2 regions of the Stenotrophomonas sp. TWI587 genome follow, and region 2 is predicted to be linked to the other one. Evidence: riboswitches for the same ligand, from Rfam matches in the RefSeq annotation. Region 2 holds a riboswitch; the other holds the start of a gene.

Evidence for each region. Region 2 has a riboswitch for glycine ahead of ABE464_RS06295 (trimeric intracellular cation channel family protein). Riboswitches for the same ligand answer to the same signal wherever they lie in the genome.
Region 1: another riboswitch for glycine. It lies ahead of gcvP (aminomethyl-transferring glycine dehydrogenase); the one in region 2 lies ahead of ABE464_RS06295 (trimeric intracellular cation channel family protein).

Annotation. Positions count from the first base shown of each region.
Region 1 covers NZ_JBDJMW010000005.1:63,216-68,406, reverse strand. The annotation lists gene ABE464_RS09650 (glycoside hydrolase family 19 protein) at 1-367, shown strand, start outside; gene ABE464_RS09645 (hypothetical protein) at 414-800, opposite strand; gene ABE464_RS09640 (multidrug effflux MFS transporter) at 904-2,127, opposite strand; glycine riboswitch at 2,406-2,507, shown strand; gene gcvP (aminomethyl-transferring glycine dehydrogenase) at 2,596-5,191, shown strand, end outside.
Region 2 covers NZ_JBDJMW010000003.1:142,367-147,557, forward strand. The annotation lists gene ABE464_RS06285 (MdtB/MuxB family multidrug efflux RND transporter permease subunit) at 1-1,208, opposite strand, end outside; gene ABE464_RS06290 (MdtA/MuxA family multidrug efflux RND transporter periplasmic adaptor subunit) at 1,205-2,320, opposite strand; gene ABE464_RS06295 (trimeric intracellular cation channel family protein) at 2,575-3,192, opposite strand; glycine riboswitch at 3,285-3,376, opposite strand; glycine riboswitch at 3,385-3,478, opposite strand; gene ABE464_RS06300 (GIY-YIG nuclease family protein) at 3,523-3,792, shown strand; gene ABE464_RS06305 (ribonuclease E inhibitor RraB) at 3,879-4,223, shown strand; gene ABE464_RS06310 (NAD(P)/FAD-dependent oxidoreductase) at 4,224-5,191, opposite strand, start outside.

The DNA.
Region 1 (5,191 bases), on a different contig from region 2:
CGGCGTGACCACGCAGATCATCAATGGCGGCGTGGAATGTGGCGGCAGCGGCGAGCATCTGCAGTCGCAGAACCGGATCAAGTATTACCGGGCGGCCGCTGACCACTTCAACGTGCCGGTACCGGGCAATGAAGTGCTGGGCTGCAAGGGGATGAAGCAGTTCGATGAAAGCGGCGCTGGCGCGCTGCCGATCTACTGGGAAGAGAACTACGACTGGCACGAAGGCAACGTTGGCGGCAAGAGCTACCAGTGCAAGCTGGTGACGTACCAGACGCCCTACTCGGCGCTCAAGCCGGCCGATTACGTGAAGTGCGTGATCGACAAGTTCCCGAATGTGGATGTCATCGACGACCTTCGCGGTCGCTGATCAACGACGGGGTGACGCAGTTGCGTCGCCCCGTTTTTGTTCACCCCTACGACGCCGGCTTCAACTGGGCGGCCAGTTCCACCTTGAACTGTTCGAAATCCATACCGTCGGCCTTGGCCTCGGCATGCGCGGCATCCTTGAGCGCATCGGAATAGACCAGGCGCACCGGCGTGCCTTGGCGCTCGTGCAGCTCTGCGGCCTGCATGATCAGGGCCAGTACCCGCGCCGCGCTGGGCGTCTGTCCGGCGATGCGGCCATCCATCCCCAGCACCCATTCGCCGTCGCGGCGGACGATGCCGGCCAGCAGCGTGCGCTGCTGATCGCGCAGCTCTGCATGCGGCTCAACCGGCGGCGTAGCAGCCTGCTCGCGGTTGGCGGCCTGGGTTTCACGGCGCCGGCGGATGTCGCGGCGCAGTTTGGAGGTGGTCGACATGGCAAATCCGGACTGCGTCAAAGCGTCAAGGATACCGCACAGGCCAGGGTGGGCCTGTCTCCGCCCCGCTTTGTGGCTGTGCGGGCAGGGCCGAGCATGGGCATCACTCGATGGGCGTCAGCACGGCGCGGCGGCGCTCGCAATACCGTTCCCAGTACCAGAACGAGCCGCCCAGCGCGAAGAAGCCCATGTAGCCCAACGCCAGATGCACCGGGCTGCTGCTGAGCATGGGCGAGACCACCCCGGCCACGACGGTGTTGATCATCAGCTGGATGAACATCTGCATCGAAGACGCCAGGCCGCGCTGGTGCGGGTACATGTCCAGTACCGCCAGCGCCAGCACCGGGAAGATCAGCGCCATGCCCACGCCGCCCAGGAAGATCGGCATCACCGCCCACGGCAGCGCGATCTGCTGCACCGACAGCACATAGGTGATGTTGAGCACGGCCGACAGTGCGCACAGGCCGAACCCGATCGCGATCTGCCGTTGCGGCAGGATCCGCCCGGCCATGCGCCCGGACAGGAACGAGCCCATCGTCATGCCGCCGATGGTTGGAATGAACAACCAGGCAAACCCGCCCTCGCCCAGCTTGAGGTGCTGCATCACCAGTACCGGCGCCGAGGCGATGTACAGGAAAATGCCGGAGAAATTCAGCGCGCCGGCGGCCGAAAGCCGCAGCAGGCGCGCGTTGGAGCCCATGCGGGCATAGCTGCGCAGCAGTTCACGCATCGACAATGGCGTGCGCGCCTCGACCGGATGGGTTTCCGGCAGCCACTTGCCCGTGGCCAGCAGCAGGACCACACCGAACAGCACCAGGAACCAGAAGATCAGTGGCCAGTCGCCGCCGCCGAGCAGGATCCAGCCACCGATGATCGGGGCGATCGCCGGGGCCACGCCGAAGATCATCGAGACCTGGCTCATCAAGCGCTGCGCGTCGGCACCGTGGTACAGATCACGGATCACGGCGCGGCCGACGATCACACCCACACCCGCGGTCACGCCCTGCAGCGCGCGGAACACCAGCAACGTGGTCATGTCCCGCGACAGCGCGCAGCCGATCGAGGCGCCGATGAACAACACCAGCCCGCCGATGATCACCCGCTTGCGGCCGAACGCATCGGACAGCGGGCCGTGCGCCAGGCTCATCAGGCCATAGAACAACAGGTACACGCTGATGGTCTGCTGCACCGCGACCTGGTCCACCTGCATGCGCTCGCCCAGCAGCAGGAAGGCCGGGAAAATGGTGTCGATCGAGAACGGACCGAACATCGCCAAGCCTGCGAGCAGCAGGGCCAGGCGGCGGGTCGAGGGTGAGGCGGGCGTCATGCGGGCTTCCGTCAGCGGCCATGCGCAATGCACGGCGGGCGCCAGCCCGGGAGGGCGGCGCCAGATGAATACGAGGATCCGGAGATGATAGGCCTTTGCGCCCCCCGGCACCATGCCCGGGGGCCCATTCTGCCGCCCGTGCGGCCCCGTATTCATGTGCCGGAAAGGCCCAGTGGCCGAAAGGGCTGGGCTATAATCGCCGGGCTACATGGTGGGAGAAGCGGACACCCGCTGCCGAAGGCGCAACGCCCGTAATCGCTCAGGCCCGATACCACCCGCATCAAAACTCTGGAGAGACCGGCGAATGCCGGCGCCGAAGGGGCACGAAGCACGCAGATGCGTGCTTTTAAACTCTCAGGCAAAAGGACAGAGGGGCACCCAGGAAGACCGCAAGGTCCGGTGGATCGCTGTCGCCCGCGACGCGCACCGGCCCGGCCGCCTTCCGAACGTGCGTGCCCACTCTTCCGGATGCCAGCCATGTCCCAGAACACCCCCTCCCTGCGCGAGCTTGAACACAGTCACGCGTTCGTCGAACGCCATATCGGCCCCAATGACGCCGAAATCTCGCAGATGCTCGACGTGGTCGGCCACGCCTCGCTGGACGCGCTGACCGATGCGATCGTCCCGGCCGGGATCAAGTCGCCGGCACCGCTGGACCTGCCCGAGTCGCTGACCGAAGTGCAGGCGCTGGCCAAGATCCGCGCCATCGCCGACAAGAACCAGGTGTTCCGCACCTTCATCGGCCAGGGCTACTACGGCACGCTCACCCCGAATGTCATCCTGCGCAACGTGCTGGAAAACCCGGCGTGGTACACCGCCTACACCCCGTACCAGGCCGAGATTTCGCAGGGCCGCATGGAAGCGCTGATCAACTTCCAGACGCTGTGCGCCGACCTCACCGGCATGGAAATCGCCAACGCCTCGCTGCTGGATGAAGCCACCGCTGCAGCCGAAGCGATGACGCTGGCCAAGCGCTCGGCCAAGTCGAAGTCCGATACCTTCTTCGTGCACGACGCCGTTCACCCGCAGACGCTGGAACTGCTGCGCACCCGCGCCGAGCCGATGGGCATCGTGCTGCGCGTGGGCACCCCGGCCGAGGCAATGGAAGCCGAAGCCTACGGCGTGTTGCTGCAGTACCCGGATACGTTCGGCCATATTGGTGATTACAAGGCGCTGGCCGATGCCGTGCACGCGCGTGGCGGCCTGGTCGCCGTGGCCACCGATCTGCTCGCACTGACCCTGATCGCCGCACCCGGCGAATGGGGCGCGGACATCGTGGTCGGCAACTCGCAGCGCTTCGGCGTGCCGTTCGGCTTCGGTGGCCCGCACGCCGCCTTCATGGCCTGCCGCGATGCGTACAAGCGCTCGATGCCGGGCCGCCTGATCGGTGTCTCGGTCGATGCGCAGGGCAATGCCGCCTACCGCCTGACCCTTCAGACCCGCGAGCAGCACATCCGCCGCGAGAAGGCGACCTCCAACATCTGCACCGCCCAGGTGCTGCTGGCGGTGATGGCCTCCATGTACGCCGTGTACCACGGCCCGGAAGGCCTGACCCGCATCGCCCGCCGTACCCACCGCCTGGCCGCGATCCTGGCCGCGGCACTGCGCGGTGCCGGCGTCAACGTCGGCGAGCACTTCTTTGACACCCTGCACGTGAAGGACATCGACGCCAAGGCGATCCATGCCAAGGCTGCGGCTGCGCGCATTAACCTGCGTGCGATCGACAGCGATGCGGTCGGCATCAGCCTGGACGAAACCGCCACCCGCGCCGACATCATCGCGCTCGGCCAGCTGTTCGGTGCCACGGTCGACGTGGATGCCCTCGACGTCGCCACCGCCGATGCGCTGCCGGCCGATCTGGTCCGCACCAGCGACTTCCTGACCCACCCGGTGTTCAACACCCACCACAGCGAACACGAACTGCTGCGTTACCTGCGTTCGCTGGCCGACAAGGATCTGGCGATGGATCGCACCATGATCCCGCTGGGCAGCTGCACCATGAAGCTCAACGCCACCGCCGAGATGATCCCGGTGACCTGGCCGGAGTTCGCCAACATCCATCCGCTGGCCCCGGCCGACCAGGCCACCGGCTACAAGGAACTGATCGACGGTCTGGAAGCGATGCTGGTCGAATGCACCGGCTATGACGCGGTCAGCCTGCAGCCGAATTCCGGCGCGCAGGGCGAGTACGCCGGCCTGCTGGCGATCCGCGCCTACCACCGCTCGCGCGGCGAAGGCCATCGCGACGTCTGCCTGATCCCGGATTCGGCGCACGGCACCAACCCGGCCTCGGCACAGATGTGCGGCATGAAGGTCGTGGTGACCAAGACCGATGCCAACGGCAACGTCGACCTGGACGACATCCGCATCAACGCGGAGAAGTACAGCGATCGCCTGGCCGCGCTGATGATCACCTACCCGTCCACGCACGGCGTTTTCGAGGAAGAGGTGGTGGAGATCTGCGAGATCGTGCACAAGCACGGCGGCCAGGTGTACACCGACGGCGCCAACATGAACGCCCTGGTCGGCGTGGCCAAGCCCGGCAAGTGGGGCTCGGACGTCTCGCACCTGAACCTGCACAAGACCTTCTGTATCCCGCACGGCGGCGGCGGCCCGGGCGTCGGCCCGTGTGCGGTCAAGTCGCACCTCGCCCCGTTCCTGCCGAAGGTGCTGGGCGGCGAAGGCGATGTCGGCATGGTCAGCGCGGCCAGCTTCGGCAGCGCCTCGATCCTGCCGATCAGCTGGATGTACATCACGCTGATGGGCACCGCCGGCCTGCGCAAGGCAACCCAGGTGGCCCTGCTCAACGCCAACTACATCGCCAAACGCCTGGCCCCGCACTTCAAGACGCTGTACACCGGCCGCAACGGTCTGGTCGCGCACGAGTGCATCCTGGATGTGCGTCCGCTGGAGAAGACCTCGGGCATCGGCGCCGAGGACGTGGCCAAGCGCCTGATCGATTTCGGCTTCCACGCCCCGACCCTGAGCTTCCCGGTCGCCGGCACGCTGATGGTGGAACCGACCGAGAGCGAATCGCTGCACGAGCTGGATCGCTTCATCAACG
Region 2 (5,191 bases):
GCATCGTCCACCACGAAGCCGGTGGCGATGGTCAGCGCCATCAGGGTGAGATTGTTGAGCGAGAAGCCGGCCAGCAGCATCACCCCGAACGTGCCGACCAGCGACAGCGGGACCGCGATGCTGGGAATGATCGTGGCCGGAATGTTGCGCAGGAACAGGAAGGTGACCATCACCACCAGGGCGATCGCGATCAGCAGCTCGTGCTGTACGCCGCGGATGGATGCGCGGATCGATTCGGTGCGATCGCTCAGGATGGTCACATCCACCCCGGCCGGCAGTGAGGCCTGCAGCTGCGGCAGCAGCGCACGCACCTGGTCGACCACGGCGATCACGTTCGCGCCTGGCTGACGCTGGGTGTTGATCAGCACCGCCGGGGTGGTGCCCGACCACGCGGCCAGCTGGCGGTTCTCGGCGCCATCCTCGATGGTGGCGACATCGCCCAGGCGCAGCGGTGCGCCGTCCTTCCAGGCCAGGATCAGGGCGCGATACTCGGCCACCGAGCGCATCTGATCGTTGGCATCGAGCATGATCGCGCGGGTCGGGCCGTCGAAGCTGCCCTTGGGCATGTTGACGTTGGCCGTGCCGATCGCGGTGCGGATGCTGGCCATGCTCAGGCCGTTGGCGGCGAGCGCGGAAGGATTGACCTGGATGCGCACCGCCGGGCGCTGCCCACCGGCCAGGCTGACCAGGCCGACGCCGGGCAGCTGCGAGAGCCGCTGCGCCATGCGCGTATCGACCAGGTCGTGCACCTGCGGCAGCGAGAGGCCCTGTGAGGTCACCGCCAGGGTCAGGATCGGTGTATCGGCCGGATTGACCTTGCGATACACCGGTGGCACCGGCAGGTCGTCGGGCAGGAAGCTGTCGGCGGCGTTGATCGCGGCCTGCACTTCCTGCTCGGCCACGCCGAGCGCCACCTCCAGCGAGAACTGCAGCGTGATCACCGATGCGCCGCCCGAACTGGTCGAGGACATCTGCTTCAGGCCCGGGATCTGGCCCAGCTGTCGTTCCAGCGGCGCGGTGACCGCGCTGGTGGTGACATCCGGGCTGGCGCCGGGATACAGCGTGGTGATCTGGATGATCGGGTAATCGACCTGCGGCAGTGCCGCGACCGGCAGCAAGCGGTAGGCCATCACGCCGGACAGCAGCAGCGCCACCATCAGCAGCGTGGTCGCGACCGGGCGCTCGATGAAGGGGCGCGAGAGGTTCATGCGCCGGTCCGCGGCGGGTCCTGCTCCACCACCTCGACCTTGGCGCCTTCGCGCAGCCCGTCGATGCCTTCCACCACCACACGCTCGCCGGCCTTGAGGCCTTCGCGCACCGAGACGCGTTCGCCATCGGCCGGGCCGAGCACCACGCTGCGCAGGGACGAGGTGTCATCGGCCGCGATCACGTAGACGTAGCTGCCCTTGCTGCCGAACTGCACGGCGGCATTGGGAATGACCACCGCATCGCTGCTGCTGACCTGCAGGCGCACGTTGACGAACTGGTTGGGGAACAGCGACTCATCCGCATTGGCGAACTGCGCGCGCAGCTTCAGCGTACCGGTGGCGGTATCGATGCGGTTGTCCAGGCTGGAGAGCACGCCGTCACCCAGCGCGGTGCGCTCCTCGCGGTCCCAGGCTTCCACGGTCAACCGGGGATCGGCGCGTGCGGCAGCGACCACCGCCGGCAGGTCCGGCTCTGGCACGGTGAACAGCACGCTGATCGGGGTGGTCTGGGTGATGGTTGCCAGCGGCTCGGTATCGCCACTGCGCACCAGGTTGCCGACATCCACATTGCGCAGGCCCATGCGCCCGGCCACCGGCGCGGTGATGCGGGTGTACTGCAGCTGCAGGCGTGCTTCATCCACCGCCGCCTGGTCGGTCTGGCGGCGGCCCTGCAGCTGGCGCACCTTGCTCTGCTGATCACTGAGGTCCTGCGCGGAGACGAAGTGCTTGCTCTGCAGTTCGGCGAAGCGCTTGAGCTGGCTTTCGGCATTGTCCAGCTCGGCCAGGTTCTGCTGCTGGGTACCCAGCGCACGCGAGAGCTGCACCTGGAACGGGCGCGGATCGATCTCGGCCAGCAGCTCGCCGGCGGTGACGTGCTGGCCCTCGGAGAAGGCCAACCGAAGCAGTTCGCCATCCACGCGGCTGCGGATGCTCACCGTATGCAGCGGGGTCACCGTGCCGAGCGCTTTCAGACGCACCACCAGATCTTCCTGCGTCGCGGTGGCCACACGCACCGGGGTCGGCTGCGGACCCCCGGACGGGCCGGCGGCGGGGGCGGGCGAGAGCAGCTTCCATGCAGCGATGGCGGCCAGGCTGACAGCGGCAGCGATCAACAGCGGTTTGGCCAAACGACGGCGAGACGACGGGGGCGTTGAAGCGGACATACGCATCCTGCGCACCCTCCACCGGAGCAGTGCGTCCATGGGGACCGGCCGACGGCGGCAGGTCAACGGGGGAGAGGGTGTCTGGCGGGGCAGCGGGTGGAACACCGCCGCGTGGCTGGATGCCGTTCGAAGGGAACGGGAGCGCCATGATACAGGGCCGGGCCGCTCAAGCTCCCGTGACCTTGGTCATGCCCGCCGGTGCGTCAATGTACCTCGTCGCGATACACGAACTTCGGCATTTCCCATTTGAAGTGGATCGCCAGCAGGCGGAACAGGAAGCCACCGCCCAGGCACCACAGCGTGGCCGCGTTGAGTGACACACCGAGTTCCAGCAGGGTCAGGTAGGCCGCGCCGGTGAGCAGGGTGATCACCGCATACAGTTCTTTCTGGAAGATCAGCGGCACCTCGTTGCACAGCACATCGCGCAGCACGCCGCCGAACGCACCGGTGAGCATGCCGGCGATCAGGATGATCGGCACCGTGTGCCCGCCCTCGCGCGCGACCGCGCAGCCGATCAGGGTGAACGCGATCAGGCCCAGCCCATCGAGCACCAGGAAGGTGCGCCGGAAGTGGTGCATCCAGCGTGCCACCCAGGTCGCGATCAGCGCCGCGCAGATGGTAAAGCCCAGGTACTCCGGGTGCTTCACCCAGCCCAGCGGGTAATGGCCGAGCACGATGTCGCGCAGCGAGCCGCCGCCGAGCGCGGTCACGCAGGCGATGATGACCACGCCGAACAGGTCCATGCGGCGGCGGCCGGCCGACAGCGCGCCGGTCATGGCTTCGGCCGAGATGGCGATGAGGTAGATCAGGGAGAGCAGCATGGGGTGGCTCCGGGGGACACATCAGGCGGGGACGGAAACGCACACGCATCACGCCAGCGCCGCTGCACTGTCGTGAGGTGGGATTCCGTTGCCGCTCCCGCTGTCCTTTTGCCTGAGAGTTCGGTGGCCAAGGCCACGTGCCCCTTCGGCGGGTCATTGAAGACCTCTCTCCAGATCGGCGTGTCGGATGCATGGTTGGTGGCTGTGCAGCCACCGGCCTGAGCGATTATGGGAGCCTGCGCCTTCGGCGGGCGCCAGCGCGGCGCCTCTCTCCTGCATCCGGGGCGGATTCTAGCAGCCGCCGGGCCCGTGCCGGGGGATAATCCCGGTATGCCCGCTGAACCCGCCCTCTGGTACCTGTACCTGCTTGAATGCCGCAACGGCAGCTATTACGCCGGCATCAGCAACGACGTGGACGCGCGCTTCCAGGCCCATCTCGCCGGCAAAGGGGCGAAATACACCCGCGCCAACCCACCGGTGAAGGTGCTGGCGATGCGCGCCTACCCGGACCGGGCAGCGGCGTCGAAGGCCGAGTGGCAGCTCAAGCGGCAACCGCGGGAGCGCAAGCTGGCGTGGCTGCAGTTGGGCGACCCCATGTAGCGCGGCACCCGGCTTGTTCGCGCCTTCGCCGGCGGCATACCATCGACCCTCGTTTGTTGATCCGCTTGCCCAAGCCCTGGAGTGCCATGTCCCGCGATCTGTCGTTGTACCCGGAAGATGAGAATGGCGATGTGCTCTGGAACATGCTGCAGGACGGCGATGACCTGTCGGTTCCGCGCGAGGTGGATTTCGCGTTGATCTTCCCGACCCAGGACGTGGCGATCGCCTTCGCCGTGCACCTGCTCAAGAACGACCAGAAGGTGTCCTTCGCCGCGTATGAGGGCAACGATGAGTTCCCGTGGCAGGTGGTGGTGCATCCGCTGATGCTGCCGACCCACCAGAACATCGCCGGCTTCGAAGGTCTGCTCGCGAGTGAGGCGGTGTCCTACAGCGGTCAGGTGGATGGCTGGGGATGCCTGTCGCAGGGCTGATCAGGGCGTCGGCGGCCGTTTCGGCCGGCGATCCTCCTGAGCATCGCCGAAGATGATCCGCGCGCTGCGCTGGTAGCTCCAGTACGCCACTGCCCAGTTCAGCAGCACCACCACGCGGTTGCGGAAGCCGATCAGGAAGAACACGTGCGCGGCCAGCCAGAACCACCACGCCAGCACGCCGGAGAGCTGCAGGCGGCCAAGGTGGACGATCGCGGCCATGCGCCCGATGGTCGCCAGGTTGCCGAAGTCCTGGTACTTGAACGGGCCCGGCGCAGGCTTGCCGGCCAGACGCGCCTGGATCGTGGTCGCCACGTGCTTGCCCATCTGCTTGGCCGCCGGGGCGACCCCGGGTACCGGCTTGCCATCGGCCTGGGTCAACGCAGCCAGATCACCGGCAACGAAGATCTCCGGGTGGCCCTCCAGTGTGAGATCGGGCTGTACCGGCACGCGGCCGGCGCGGTCCAGTGGCACGTCCAAGGTGCGTGCCAGCGGAGAGGCGGCGACACCCGCGGCCCAGACCACGGTACGGGCCTCGACGAAGCGTTCGCCCAGCTGGAAGCCTTCCGCATTGATGTCGCTGACCGGCATGCCGGTGAGCACTTCCACGCCCAGCTTTTCCAGCTGCCGCCGCGCCTTGAGCGAGAGCACCTCGGGGAAGGTGGACAGCACGCGCGGGCCGGCCTCGACCAGGCGGACCTTGGCCGAGGCGGGATCGATATGGCGGAACTCATTGCGCAGCGTATGCCGTGCGATTTCGGCCAACGTGCCGGCCAGCTCCACGCCGGTGGGGCCGCCACCGACGACGGCGAAGCTGAGCCAAGCGGCTTTGCGCGCGGGATCGGGTTCGGCCTCGGCGCGCTCGAAGGCGAGCAGCAGCTTGCGGCGCAGCGCGATGGCATCGTCCAGCGTTTTCAGGCCCGGCGCATCGGCGGCCCATTCGTCGTGACCGAAGTAGGCGTGAGTGGCGC